Regions from separate parts of the Mesorhizobium sp. A556 genome, predicted to be linked through region 1. Evidence: riboswitches for the same ligand, from Rfam matches in the RefSeq annotation. Region 1 holds a riboswitch; each other region holds the start of a gene.

What was found. A riboswitch is a leader RNA that binds a small molecule or an ion and turns the genes downstream of it on or off. The one in region 1 is predicted to bind cobalamin.
Region 2: it holds a riboswitch for cobalamin, as region 1 does, so the genes downstream of both, ACX3P0_RS09415 (aromatic ring-hydroxylating oxygenase subunit alpha) here and ACX3P0_RS17975 (TonB-dependent receptor plug domain-containing protein) in region 1, are expected to answer to the same signal.
Region 3: it holds a riboswitch for cobalamin, as region 1 does, so the genes downstream of both, ACX3P0_RS06430 (CbtB domain-containing protein) here and ACX3P0_RS17975 (TonB-dependent receptor plug domain-containing protein) in region 1, are expected to answer to the same signal.
Region 4: it holds a riboswitch for cobalamin, as region 1 does, so the genes downstream of both, ACX3P0_RS02285 (DUF1636 family protein) here and ACX3P0_RS17975 (TonB-dependent receptor plug domain-containing protein) in region 1, are expected to answer to the same signal.

What each region holds. Positions count from the first base shown of each region.
Region 1 covers NZ_JBTMXA010000009.1:151,669-155,029, forward strand. Annotated here, with positions in the region: gene ACX3P0_RS17975 (TonB-dependent receptor plug domain-containing protein) at 1-1,488, opposite strand, end outside; cobalamin riboswitch at 1,665-1,872, opposite strand; gene ACX3P0_RS17980 (adenosylcobinamide amidohydrolase) at 1,985-2,662, shown strand; gene ACX3P0_RS17985 (LacI family DNA-binding transcriptional regulator) at 2,679-3,361, opposite strand, start outside.
Region 2 covers NZ_JBTMXA010000003.1:201,441-204,801, forward strand. Annotated here, with positions in the region: gene ACX3P0_RS09410 (MFS transporter) at 1-876, shown strand, start outside; cobalamin riboswitch at 966-1,168, shown strand; gene ACX3P0_RS09415 (aromatic ring-hydroxylating oxygenase subunit alpha) at 1,289-2,536, shown strand; gene ACX3P0_RS09420 (FAD-binding oxidoreductase) at 2,547-3,361, shown strand, end outside.
Region 3 covers NZ_JBTMXA010000002.1:386,979-390,339, reverse strand. Annotated here, with positions in the region: gene ACX3P0_RS06440 (pyridoxal phosphate-dependent aminotransferase) at 1-998, shown strand, start outside; gene ACX3P0_RS06435 (histidine phosphatase family protein) at 995-1,561, opposite strand; adenosylcobalamin (AdoCbl) riboswitch at 1,683-1,838, shown strand; gene ACX3P0_RS06430 (CbtB domain-containing protein) at 1,842-2,051, shown strand; gene ACX3P0_RS06425 (CbtA family protein) at 2,064-2,816, shown strand; gene ACX3P0_RS06420 (hypothetical protein) at 2,822-3,361, shown strand, end outside.
Region 4 covers NZ_JBTMXA010000001.1:471,254-474,614, reverse strand. Annotated here, with positions in the region: gene ACX3P0_RS02290 (winged helix-turn-helix domain-containing protein) at 246-1,472, shown strand; cobalamin riboswitch at 1,475-1,676, shown strand; gene ACX3P0_RS02285 (DUF1636 family protein) at 1,701-2,126, shown strand; gene cobW (cobalamin biosynthesis protein CobW) at 2,129-3,160, shown strand; gene cobN (cobaltochelatase subunit CobN) at 3,177-3,361, shown strand, end outside.

The sequences.
Region 1 (3,361 bases):
GTTGTCCGGGTGCCACGGCCCCCACGCGTCGTTGGGGTCGATGGGCGCCCAGTTGATCTGGTCTTTCACCTGCGTGCGATAGACCGCCATGTCGAGGCTTGTCTGGGTCGTGGCCTGCCAGTTCAAGCCGATTTCGTAGGACCGCGACCGCTCCGGCTTCAGGTCCGGGTTACCCGACAGATAGGGGTCGGGATAATAGAGGTCGTTGAAGGTCGGGGCGCGAAAGCCGGTGGCGTAGGAGGTGCGCGCCACCAGCCCGTCCGTCAGTTCGTAGCTTGCGCCGATATTGTAGGTGGTGGCGCTGCCGAATTGCTCGTCGTGATCGTAGCGCAGGCCGCTATCGACGGTAAGCGCCTCGTACTCGAACGAATATTGGCCGAAGACGCCCGTCAGGTCGCGTTCCGTCTTGGCATAAGCGACAGCGGAGATGGAACTGCCATCGACCGTATCGCGATAGGCTTCGACCCCGCCCGACAGCGTATGTTTCGCTTCACCGACCTCGAACGTTTTTTGCGTGGAGGCGAGAATGCCATAGCGCAGCGTGTCGAAATCGTCGCCTTTTTCGCTCGGCCCGAAGTTCGAGGCATAGTCGAGCGCGGTCATCAGTTCGACGGTGGACGACCAGCTATCGGAATGGTCGATACGCGCGCCGATACGGCCGGAGAAATTGCTGGTATCGGCCTCGTTCACCGGCTGGCGGTCGTATTGGTTGCGGCCACGCGCATAAAGCCCATCGGAATAGATGCGGCCCCAGTCCATGTCCTTCGACAGCGAGAAATTGAACGAGCCTTGCCGGAAACCGTCCTTGTCCGGCTCGTGCCCATAGGCGGAAGGCACGGTGAAGTCGTAGCCCTGCGTCCCCAGCACTTGGGCGCCGAAGGAATAGTTCGTGCCGTCTTCGCTCTGGCCTTGCAGATTGCCGGACAGATACCCACCCCAGGGATGTATGACGCCCACCGTGACCGTACCGCAGCTTTTGCTTCCGTCGGCGCAGATGCCGCCCTGCTTGGTGATGATGTTGATGATGCCGCCGATAGCGTCCGCGCCATATTGCGCGGAGTGACCGCCCTTGGCGATTTCGATGCGTTGGATCGAAGCCAGCGGGATGCCGGACAGGTTGACGGTTCCCGACGTTGCCGAGCCTGCGCGCACGCCATTGACGAGCACGAGCGTCTGCGCGGCGGTGGTTCCACGCAGCGAAATGCTCGAATCCGCGCCCATGCCGCCATTGGCGGTCACGGTGACGCCTGGATAGGCCTTCAACAGGGACAGCAGGTCGGAAGCCGCCGACTGCTTGATCTCTTCCTCGCTTACCACGGTCACCGATGACGTCGACCGTTCCAGCGACGATTCACGCCGCAAGGGCGTGGTGATGAGGATGCGGTCGAGCTTCGTTGCACCGGAAGCGTCCGTGCCTGCTTCCTGCGCCCCCGCGTGGCCTGTCAGCACCAGCGCCAACGCGCCGGCCACCCCGATTATCTTCTTCAATTCGACCCCCAGAACTTTGCAGGCGAAGCTGTTCGCCCCTGGCTCATTTCAAGCCGCGTTCTGGTTCCAGCGATTGGCGGGGTTGATCTTCCACCCCCTCGACCGTCCCGGCGCGCGGCAACACGTTATCGTGTCACCGCCACGGACGACCGCGCCTGAACACCCCTCGTGTTCGGGCATGGGTGACTGGAATGGCAGGTCTCCTGACTTCCGTGTCATTACCGGTCTTCCGCCTTCCCGAGCACGCGAGCGCGTTCAGTGGCCAATGGAAGAAGGCTCAACGGTTACAGTTGCGGGGGCAGTCTCGGTTTCGGCCGGTTTGCCGGCTTCACCGTGTTCCCTTTTAAACCACCTTGCGGCGGCACCAGTTCCAGCGCGGAAACTAGTCGGCGCGGGCAGGGGCGTCAATCGCTCAAGGGCCGAAGTTCCAAAACAATTCTGAAGGCTGCGCGCGGGCATCTTGCCGGCTGGCTTGAGCAATGAAAGAAGAGCCGGCATGAAAGCCTTTTCAGTTTCGTGCGCCAGCCCCATTCTCGTCGCGGAATTTGCCATTCCGCAGACCGTGCTGAGCTGGTCGCTTACCCGGCCGGGTTTCGTCACGGCACGCAAGGTCGCGTGGCTGCATGTTCGAAACGACGACCTGCCGCTGGGCGTCGATCCCGCCCGGTTGCTCGAAACGCGAATGGCGGCGGCAGGCCACGCGGATGCGGTCCACCTGATGACGTCGCGCTATGTGGAGCGCCATCATCTGGCAACGGCGGTATCCGGTGCCGCCACCGCGACCTGCCTTGCGACGGTCGGCCTGGGCAATGCCGCAAGGGTCGGCGCGCCGCCGCTGCTTGGCGCCGCCGTCGGCACCATCAACCTGCTCGCCCATGTCGACCGGCCGCTTTCTCAAGCGGCCCTGATCGAGGCGGTGTCGATCGCGACCGAGGCCCGGACCGCGGCCATCATCGATCTGGACTGGCGTCAGGGCGGCAAGCCCATCACCGGAACCGGGACCGATTGTATCGCCGTCGCAGCACCATCCATGGAAGGCGGCGAGAATTTTGCCGGGCTGCATACCGACATCGGCGCCGCGATCGGCCGCGCGGTGTATGACGCCGTCAGCCAGGGCGGCGCGCTCTGGGTCGAAGAAAGGCGGGAACTGATCTCGGTCGGGGTTCAGCCATAGGTAGTGTTGACGCGGTTCAGGTGGGGCCGGGCCTTACGGTTTCGCGCCAGACGATCGGTGCGGCAAAGGTCATGCGGCTGCTGGTATTGACGCCGTCTTGCGGCGACGAAACCAGTTCCGCCACATGCAAGGCTATGGCCTCGACCGGAGGGGCAAAAGTGGTGAGCCGATACGACGCCCAGCCGGCCTGTTCGATGTCGTCGAACCCGATGACGCAAAGGTCGCGCGGCACGTCCAGCTTGAATTCGTGGCGGGCGGTATCGAGAAAGCCGCAGGCGATCAGGTCCGTTACGCAAAAGGCCGCATCCGGGCGCATCTTGCCAGCAAACAATTGCCGCGCCCCCCGTACGCCCGTGTCGTAGGAGGTCCGGCCTTCCCGCCAGACGATAACATCCAGCCCATGGTTACGGGCCGCCGACACGAAGGCCTCTTCGCGCTTCAAGAGGCTCGGCGTTCCGGCCGCCGACGTTACCAGGGCGGGCCTTTTGCAGCCGGCGCGCACGAACGCATGAAGGGCTGCCTCCGCCGCCGCGGCACTGTCGACCTGAATGTTGTGCGGCCCGGAGAACCTGTCGTCCCGGTTGATCAGGATAAGACGCTGCCCGTTTTCAAGGCAACTGCGGATCAGCGATTGCGGCGGCGCTCCAGATAAGACGACCGTTGCATCGGCCCGGTAGTTGAATGTCTGCTTGAGGGCAT
Region 2 (3,361 bases), on a different contig from region 1:
AATCGCGGCCTGGTCATGGGGCTGATGTCCGCGTCGAGCGCCACTGGCATGCTGGTGTTCCTGCCGGTGCTGGCGATGCTGGCGCAGTGGGGCGGCTGGAGGCCGGTCGCCATGGCCGTCGCCATCGCCTGCGCCGCCTTGTTGCCGCTGGTCTGGCTTTTGGTGCCGGAGCGGCCCTCTTCCATCGGCCTCGTCCGCTTCGGCGCGGATGCCGACGACGTGCCGCCGGTATCGCCCGCCTCGCAGGGCAATTTCATCGCCCACACGCTCGGCACGCTGCGCCGTGCCGCGCGCACACGTGTGTTCTGGTATCTGTTCGCCACCTTTTTCGTCTGCGGTTTCACCACCAACGGGCTGGTCGGAACGCATCTCATCGCCTTTTGCGGCGACATGGGCATCCCCGAAGTAAAGGCGGCCGGCCTGCTGGCCTTGATGGGCGTGTTCGACCTCATCGGCACGACGCTGTCGGGCTGGCTGACCGACCGCTTCGACCCGCGAAAACTGCTCGGCATGTATTACGGCATTCGCGGCCTGTCGCTGATCTACCTGCCCATGTCGGGCTTTTCCGGCACGGCGCTGACCATCTTCGCCGTGCTCTACGGCCTCGACTGGATCGCCACCGTGCCGCCGACGCTGCGCCTGTCCAACGAAGCCTTCGGCGATCGCTCCGGCCCGATCGTCTTTGGCTGGATCGTCGCCGGCCACCAGGTCGGGGCGGCAACCGCCGCCTTTTTCGGCGGCGCGCTGCGCGAAATGCAGGGCAATTACGAACTGGCGTTCCAGATCGCGGGCATGACCGCCATCGTGGCCGCCTGCATCTCGCTGCTCATCGACACCAGCCGGCCGGCCTTTGAACCAGAAGGCCAGCCCGCCTGAGCGACGCGCCTGAACGACGCCTTTTTCGCCCTGTCGCCTTTGCGCTTTGGCGATGTCGCTTTCGTATGGCCGGACCCCATGTCCCGGTGATTAGATGGTGATGCTTAGGTGCCCGTTCGCGAAAGCCGGCGGGATAATTGGGAAGCCGGTTGGATGCCGGCGCTGCCCCCGCAACGGTAGCGGAGTTGAAAGTCTTGACAAAAACCACTGGGCGATAAGCCTGGGAAGGTGTCGAGACAGTCCGGGAGGACAACTCCGAAGCCCGGAAACCAGCCTCGAGCAAAGTGAACTCGACTGATCGCGGTGGGCGGTCAAGAGGCGAATTCTTGCGGACGGCAATCGGTGCCGGTGCGCAATCGTTCACCCCTGAAGTCACCACCAGTTCAGTCCTAGCATTTGCTGAGGGCAGGACATGGACACGAAGACCGAAATGCTGAAGCGGCTCGAGCGCCGCCGTCAGGGCTTCTCGCTGGAGCAACCCTTCTACACCGATCCCGATTATTTCAAGCTCGACATGGAACTGATCTGGTATCGCGACTGGCTTTTCGTCGGCCATGATTGCGAAGTGCCGAAGCCCGGCAATTATTTCACGCTGCAGATCGGCGACTATCCGGTGGTGCTGGTGCGGGACCAGAAGGGCAAGATCCATGCCCTGCACAATTCCTGCCGCCATCGCGGCAGCCGCGTCTGCCCGTCCGATAAGGGATCGGCAGCCAAGCTAGTCTGCCCCTACCACCAGTGGACCTATGAACTCGACGGCACCTTGTTGTTCGCCCGCGACATGGCGCAGGGCTTCGACAAGGCCGATTTCAGCCTGAAGCCGATCGCCTGCGAAAGCGTCGGCGGTTTCATCTTCATTTGCCTCGCTGAAAAGCCGGCCGATTTCGCCCCGATGCGGGCAATGATCGAGCCTTACCTGGCGCCGCACCGGCTGACCGAAGCGAAGGTCGCCTTCGAGAGCACCATCGTCGAGAAAGGCAACTGGAAGCTGGTCTGGGAAAACAACCGCGAGTGCTATCATTGCGCGGCGAACCACCCCGAACTGTGCAAGACCTTTCCCGAGGCCCCGACCGTCACCGGCGTCCAGGACGCCGACAGCGATCCGGAGATGCTGGCCCATTGGGCCAAATGCGAGGCCGCCAACCTGCCCAGCAAGTTCCGCATCGATCCCGCAGGCCAGTTCCGCGCCACCCGCGCGCCGCTGCTGCGCGATGCCGTCAGCTACACCATGACCGGCAAGCGGGCGGTGAAGAAGAACCTGTCCGACAGCGTCTCGACCGAGGGGATCGGCTCGCTGCTGCTCTATCATTATCCAACGACCTGGGACCACATCCTCGGCGACCATGCCGTCACCTTCCGCGTCCTGCCGATCAGCGCCACCGAAACGGCCGTGACCACGAAATGGCTCGTCCACAAGGATGCGGTCGAGGGCGTGGATTACGACCTCGCCGAACTCATCCATGTCTGGACCGTGACCAATGACGAGGATCGCCGCATCGTCGAGGAGAATGCCTTCGGCATCCAGTCGCCGGCCTACGAACCCGGTCCCTATTCGGAAGTGCACGAAGGCGGCGTCATCCAGTTCGTCAACTGGTACGCCGATTTTATCGGGCCAAGGCTGGCCGAGGGCGAGAAGCCGGCGTTGAAGAACGTCGCTTAGGGAGGCAGCCATGAACGCGGCAGTCAGCCTCTACAAGCATCTCGACGAGATGATACCGTGGAACGACCGGCTTCAGGTGCTGGAAGTGGTTGGCGTCATCGACGAGGCGCCGGACGTGAAGACCTTCACCTTCCGTTCGGACAACCAGACCTGGTTCCGCTACAAGCCGGGCCAGTTCATCACGCTGGAACTGCCGGTCGCGGACGCGCCGCTGATGCGCACCTATACGCTGTCGTCCTCGCCGTCGCGGCCGTTCTCGATCGCCGTGACGGTCAAGGCGCAGGCCGGCAGCGTCGGCACGCGCTGGATGTTCGACCATCTGAAGCCGGGCGAGCGGGTCAAGGCCTATGGCCCGTCCGGCGAGTTCTCGCTGCACAACCATCCTTCGGCCAAATATTTGTTCATCTCGGCCGGTTCCGGTATTACGCCGATGATGTCGATGCTGCGCTGGCTGAACGACTTTACCCCGCAGACTGATATTTCCTTCGTCAACTGCGCGCGCAGGCCCGAAGAGATCATCTTCCGCAAGGAACTGGAACTGCTCGGCATGCGCATGCCCGGCCTGTCGCTCGGCTTCATGATCGAGGAACGCTCGTCGCGCGAAAGCTGGTTCGGCCATATGGGCCGCATCGATGCGGTACGCCTGCCGATGCTGTCGCCCGATTTCCGCGAGCGCGAAGTGTTCTGTTGCGGGCCGGAACCCTTCATGCGCGCGGTCAGCCAGATGCTGGAAACCTCCGGTTTCGACATGGCGCACTATCATCAGGAAAGTTTTGGCGCACCGGCGATCGAGCCGGTGCCGGCACCCTTTGCCGATAGCCCGCA
Region 3 (3,361 bases), on a different contig from region 1:
TGGGGGCCAATGAGAGCAGTTTCGGGCCTTCACCGCGCGTCGTTTCCGGCATGGCCGCGGTTGCCGGCGATATGTGGATGTATGGCGACCCCGACAATTACGATCTCAAGCAGGCTGCGGCAGTCCATCACGGCGCCTCGCCAGAAAATATCGTCGTCGGAGAAGGCATTGACGGGCTGCTTGGCGTACTGGTCCATATGTATGTCGCGCCCGGTACGCCGGTGGTCACGTCGCTTGGCGCCTACCCGACCTTCAATTTCCACGTCGCGGCGGCCGGCGGACACTTGGTCGAAGTGCCCTATGAAGACGACCGCGAAAGCCTTGACGGGCTGCTTGCGGCGGTGCGGCGGGAAAACGCGCCGCTGGTCTATCTGTCCAACCCTGACAACCCGATGGGAAGTTTTTGGGATGCGGCGGAAATCATGCGCTTTATCGAGGCGCTGCCTGAAACCACGATGCTAATCCTGGACGAGGCCTATGGCGAGTTGGCGCCTGCCTCGGCGCTTCCGGCAATCGATATCGGGCGCACCAATGTCATCCGCATGCGCACCTTTTCAAAGGCTTACGGGCTGGCCGGCATCCGTTGCGGCTACGCCATCGGCGAGCGGCAGGTCATTGCCGACTTCGAGAAAATCCGCAACCACTACGGCGTCAGCCGCATGGCGCAGATTGCCGGCGTCGAGGCACTGGCCGACCAGGACTGGCTGCAAGACGTCGTGGCGCGGGTCGATGCCGGTCGCCGGAGAATTGCGGCAATCGCCGAGGCGAACGGATTGAAGCCGCTGCCTTCGGCCACCAATTTCGTCGCCATCGACTGCGGCCGCGACGGCGATTTCGCGCTCAAGGTGCTGAAAGGATTTTTGGCGCGCGACGTGTTCATTCGCAAGCCCATGGCGCCGGTGCTCAACCGATGCATCCGGGTCAGCGTCGGCCTCGACCATGAGATCGATATTTTCGCCGAGGAACTGTCCGGCGTGCTCGCGGCCGTGCGCGGCTAACGCTTTTTTGCCTTCGCCGGCATGACGCCGCTGGCGCGTAGCGCCCATCTGCGTCCGTCGGTGCGAAATTCAGCGACGCTCAGCGGCTCGCAATCGATGCGCCAGAACGATTCGAGCGGCGCGCCCAGCACATGAAGCACAGCCACGCGGACGACGGCCGGATGCGTCACAGCAATCGTATGGCCGCGCTCGCCGAGCAGCGCGTCCATCAAGGCGGCTATGCGAGCCGACAGTTCGGCGATCGCCTCGCCGCCATGCGGAGCCGCGGCAGGAACGGCCAACCAGGCCGCGATATTTTCTGGCTGCTGCCCGGAAATCGCGGCCAGCGTCTTTCCGCTCCATGAGCCCATATCCTGATCGGCAAGTTCAGGGCGTTCAACCGCTTGCAAGCCAAGGGCTTGCGCCGTCTGCCTGGCGCGCAGCGCCGGCCCTGTCCAGACGCGGTCGGCGCGGCGCAATTGCGGGCCGAGCGTGTTGGCCATCGCCACTGCGCCTGCCTCGAGCGGCTCATCGAGCGGGAACGCGGCGTGGCGCGTGGCGGCGGTTGCGCCGCTGCAGATCATTGTCAGGCGTCCGGTCATCGAGGAATCGCATCGCGTTTCGTTGGCTCAGCATAGCACGACCGTGCCGGCCCGACGGCCCTTCACGCCCAACACCCTCGTTGACAGGGTAACCGGCGCTGACTACTGTCGCCATTGAAGCAATGTGAGTGGAAACCGGTGAAAGCCCGGTACGGTCGCGCCACTGTGATCGGCTAGCGTTTGAAGCGCGATGCCGAGAGTCAGGACTTCTTTCGTTGCTTCATGGCTCATCAACGGGACGCTGTATCCCAGGAGGCACACCATGTCCGACGCTACCTTCAATCCAGACATACGCCCGCTTCCGATCCCGCTTGGCGAGATCCTGCCTTGGGCGATCTTCGGCGGCCTGCTTTGCCTTCTCGCCGTCTATTTCGTCGGCTCCGAGGAAGGCGCGATGTCGCTTTTCCGTGGCATGTACATCCACGAATTCGTGCATGACGGACGCCACCTGCTCGGCTTTCCCTGCCACTAAGGGGGCTTTGACATGGTTGGTCGTCTTCTCCTTCGCGGGATGCTTGTCGGCATTTTCGCGGGTCTCCTGGCGTTCGGCTTTGCCCGGGTTTTCGGTGAACCCCAGATCGACCGCGCCATCGCGTTCGAAGAATTGATGGCGCAGGCATCCGGTGAAGCGCCGGATGAAGAAACCGAACTCGTTTCCCGCGCGACGCAGGCCGGCATCGGCCTGTTGACCGGTACCGTCGTCTATGGCGCGGCCCTTGGCGGGCTGTTCTCGCTGGTCTTTGCCTATGTCTTTGGGCGCATCGGCCGGTTCGGGCCGCGCGGCACCGCCGCCCTGATTGCGCTGGCGGGTTTCATCGCCATCGTGCTGATACCGCAGATCAAGTATCCAGCGACGCCGCCGGCCGTCGGCAACCCCGACACCATCGGGGTGCGAACGGAACTGTTCTTCATCATGATCGTCGTTTCGATCGCCACGCTGGTCGCGTCAATCGGCCTGGCAAGGCGCTTGTGGGCGCAATACGGAGCCTGGAACGCCTCGATCATCGCTGGAGCGGCTTTCCTTGCCGTCACCGTGGTCGCGCAATATGCCCTGCCCACCATCAATGACGTGCCGGAAAACTTCTCCGCAGACCTCCTGTGGCGTTTCCGTACTGCCTCGCTCGGGCTTCATGCCGTCTTGTGGACGGTAATCGGCCTCGCCTTCGGCGCAGTCGCCGAGCGTAATCTTGCCGGACGCGCGAACCACAAGATCGCGGCCCGCCCGGCCCTGCGCTAACCCACGTGTCGAAGTGTTTACCACGCTACACGGCGGCGTCCCTTGCGGGCGCCGCCGCGTTGCTTTTTGCGAGTGCTGGACCAGTTAGCGCCCATGGCGCTCGTTCGGAGGGGCCGACCAGCGGCATCTCGATCCCCGGCCTGTCTCATGGCCAGATGGCCGTCACCGCCGAATATCGCGGCGAAATTCTCGCGCTGGCCAAGCGGCAGGCGAAAACCGACCCGACCTTCCGGCGGCTGCTGACTTTCGCCGACGTCCAGTACAGCTACTGTCTATGGGGTCTGGTTCCCGGCAGCCTGCGCGACGAGGAAAGCCCGTTCAACGAATGCAGCCACGCCTATCTCTCGGCGGCGCAAGCGCTACTCGTCCATATGCGCGATATCTCCGACGACAAGCAGCCTACGGAAGCGCTGATCTCCCGGATCGACGCCGACATGGTGCGCAACCAGGCCTCGTTCGTGCAATGCCAGTTCAGCGGCGAAGCTTTCAACACCGCCGAGGTGATCTTCCCGATCTGGCGCAACGTTCCATCGCACACGCCAAGC
Region 4 (3,361 bases), on a different contig from region 1:
CTGAACCGGTTTAGAGCCTATGCTGCAACGCGGCGAGGGTTAGCGCAGCACTCCGGGCGAAGCAAGTCAAACCTTGTTCAAAATACGGTATCGGAATGGCGTCGGTGGGTAAACTGGCCCGATTGGCGCGCGTTTGATTTCCTTCTTTTTTTACTCCACTTTTATCTCCTGACATTCCTGTACCGGATGCCTGTTACCATGCGTGGAATCACCGCCCCCAAGCTCAAGGATTGCCCGGAACCGGCATGAAGGAAAACATATCGCTCCGGCTCGCGCGCCGCATAGCGCTTGCTGCACAAGGCTTCTGTGACACGCGGCCAGCCGGCACGCCGGACCGCCGGCATTTTTCGCGCGTTTTGTCGCGGACCGGCCTGTTGCAGATCGATTCCGTCAGCGCCGTGATCCGCGCGCACTACATGCCGCTTTATTCCAGGCTCGGCCCCTACCCGCTTTCGCTGCTCGACAATGCTGCCATTTCACGAAAACGTGCAGTCTTCGAGTATTGGGCGCACGAAGCTTCCTACCTTCCGGTCGAAACCTGGCCGTTGATGCGCTGGCGCATGGCGCGGGCGGAGCGCGGCGACGGCATGTATGGCGGCCTCGCCAAATTCGGCCGCGAACGCGCCGCCTATATAGAAGACATTTTTCGCGAAATCGTGGCGCGCGGGCCGATTGCCGCATCCGAGCTTGACGGCCAGAAAGGTTCCGGCGGCTGGTGGGGTTGGAGCGAGGCTAAGCACGCCTTCGAATGGCTGTTCTGGGCCGGGCGCATCACCACCGCCTATCGGCGCGGCTTCGAGCGATTCTACGACCTGCCCGAACGCGTGCTGCCGCAGGCGGTCCTGGCCCTGCCCACGCCCTCGCCCGCCGACTCCCATCGCGAACTGCTGCGCATCTCGGCCCGCGCCCACGGCGTCGCCACCGCCAACTGTTTACGCGATTATTTTCGTCTCTCTCCTGCCGACATGAAGGGCCGGCTGGAAGAACTGGTCGATGAAGGCGAAATTCTGCCTGTCCGCGTCGAGGGCTGGAACAAGCCGGCCTATCTCCAGAAGGACGCCCGTATGCCGCGTAAGGTCGAGGCGCGCGCCATGCTCGCGCCTTTCGATCCGCTGGTGTTCGAGCGCTCGCGCGCCGAAAGCCTGTTCGACTTCCGCTACCGGATCGAAATCTACACGCCGGCCGAAAAGCGCCAGTATGGCTACTATGTGCTGCCTTTCCTGCTCGGCGATAAAATCGCTGCCCGCGTCGACCTCAAGGCCGACCGCCCGGCAAGCGTGCTGCGCGTCCACGCCGCCTACGCCGAAGCGACCGCACCCACAGACGCCGCCGCCCATCTTTTCGAGGAACTGAAGCAGATGCAGGGCTGGCTCGGCCTTGAACATATCGAAATCACGCCGGCCGGCGATCTCGGACCGGCGCTGGCCGACATCGCGCTGTCGCATCGACACGTTGACACGGCCTCTCACTAACGCCTAAATCCGCTCCAGACGGTCTCCTCTTTTCACAGGGAGGAGCGAAGAGGGAATGCGGTGCGCGACGAAAGTCGCAAATCCGCGGCTGTCCCCGCAACTGTAAGCGACGAGCCAAGGCCGAATGCCACTGGGATTTTCCTGGGAAGGCGGCCAAGGCGATGACCCGCGAGCCAGGAGACCTGCCGTCTGCGAGAAATAATCCGATAGCCTGGCGGGTTTCCGGGCATGGAGCAGGTCTTGAACCAGAACGGCAATTTTCCGGCTGAGTCCGCCGATATTCTATCCGGTATCGAGGCGACGATCATCGTCTGTTCATCGTGCCGCGACGAAACCGGCTCGGATGCCCGTCCCAGCGCAGGCGAGACGTTGGCGGAAAATACACGCCGCGCCGCTATCGACGAAAACATCCATATCCGCACCGTCGAATGCCTTGGCAACTGCAAGCGCCGCCTCAGCGCAGCCATCCTGCGCGACGGCTGCTGGAGCTATGTTTTCGGCGACCTGACCGTAACCAGCGGCCCCGATCTCGTCGCCGGCGCAAAACTCTTCGCCACGTCCAGCGACGGCCTCATCCCCTGGCGCGGCCGCCCCGATTCGCTGAAACGCGGCCTCGTCGCACGCATCCCTCCCCTTGCCACGCTGAAGGACTGACCATGACCGCATCCCGTGTTCCCTGCACCGTCATCACCGGCTTTCTCGGTTCGGGAAAAACCACGCTGGTTCGCCATTTGCTGGAGAACTCCAGCGGCAAGCGGCTGGCCCTCATCGTCAACGAATTCGGAGACATCGGCGTCGACGGCGATATTCTTAAAGGCTGCGGCATCGACACCTGCCCCGAGGAAAATATCGTCGAACTCGCCAATGGCTGCATCTGCTGCACGGTCGCCGACGATTTCGTGCCCGCGCTCGACCGTATCCTGTCGCTCCAGCCCCCTGTCGATCACATCCTGATCGAAACGTCCGGCCTTGCCCTGCCGAAACCGCTGGTTCAGGCATTCCAGTGGCCGACGGTCAAAAGTCGCGTCACTGTCGACGGTGTCATCGCCGTGGTCGATGGCGCAGCGCTCTCCGCCGGTCAGGTCGCTTCCGACATGGATGCGCTGGCCGCCCAGCGCGCCGCCGACCCGACGCTCGACCATGACGATCCGGTCGAGGAAGTGTTCGAGGATCAGGTCGCCTGCGCCGATCTCATCATCCTGTCCAAGAGCGATCTCATGGACGATGCCGCCATGGCGCGCGCCAACGACATCATCGCCAAGAGCCGTGCCCGCGCCGTCAAAACCCTGCCGGTCTCGCAAGGCAAGGTCGATCCGTCGGTGCTGCTCGGTCTCGGCCTCGCCGTCGAAGACGACATCGAAAACCGCTGGAGCCATCACGACGGCATGGGCGGTCATGAGCACGACGATTTCGATTCGATCATCATCGACATCCCCTCGATCGCGAACCCCGACGACCTCGCCAAGCGCGTCATCGCCGCCGCCGAACAGGAAAACGTGCTGCGCGTGAAAGGTTTTGTCGAAGTGTCCACCAAGCCGATGCGGCTTTTGCTGCAAGCGGTCGGCCCCCGCGTCACTCACTATTACGACCGCGTCTGGACGCCCGAAGACGACCGCCGCTCGCGCCTGGTGGTCATCGGCCTGAAAGGGTTGAACCGCCCCGTCATCGAGAAAATATTGATCGGATAAAGTCGGCGCGCCGCCCATGCACATTCTGACCACCACTTCCGCCTCGCTCGACGATCTCGCCGAGCCTGTCGATCTGCGGCAGACGCCGGCGGATGTGGTGGCGCTGTCCTTCACCGATAGTGATCTGGCCGGTCTGGCGGCTGCATGGCAGGCCGACGCGCAGCGCTTGCCGTCGATGCGGCTCGCGCCCTTGCGCGATTT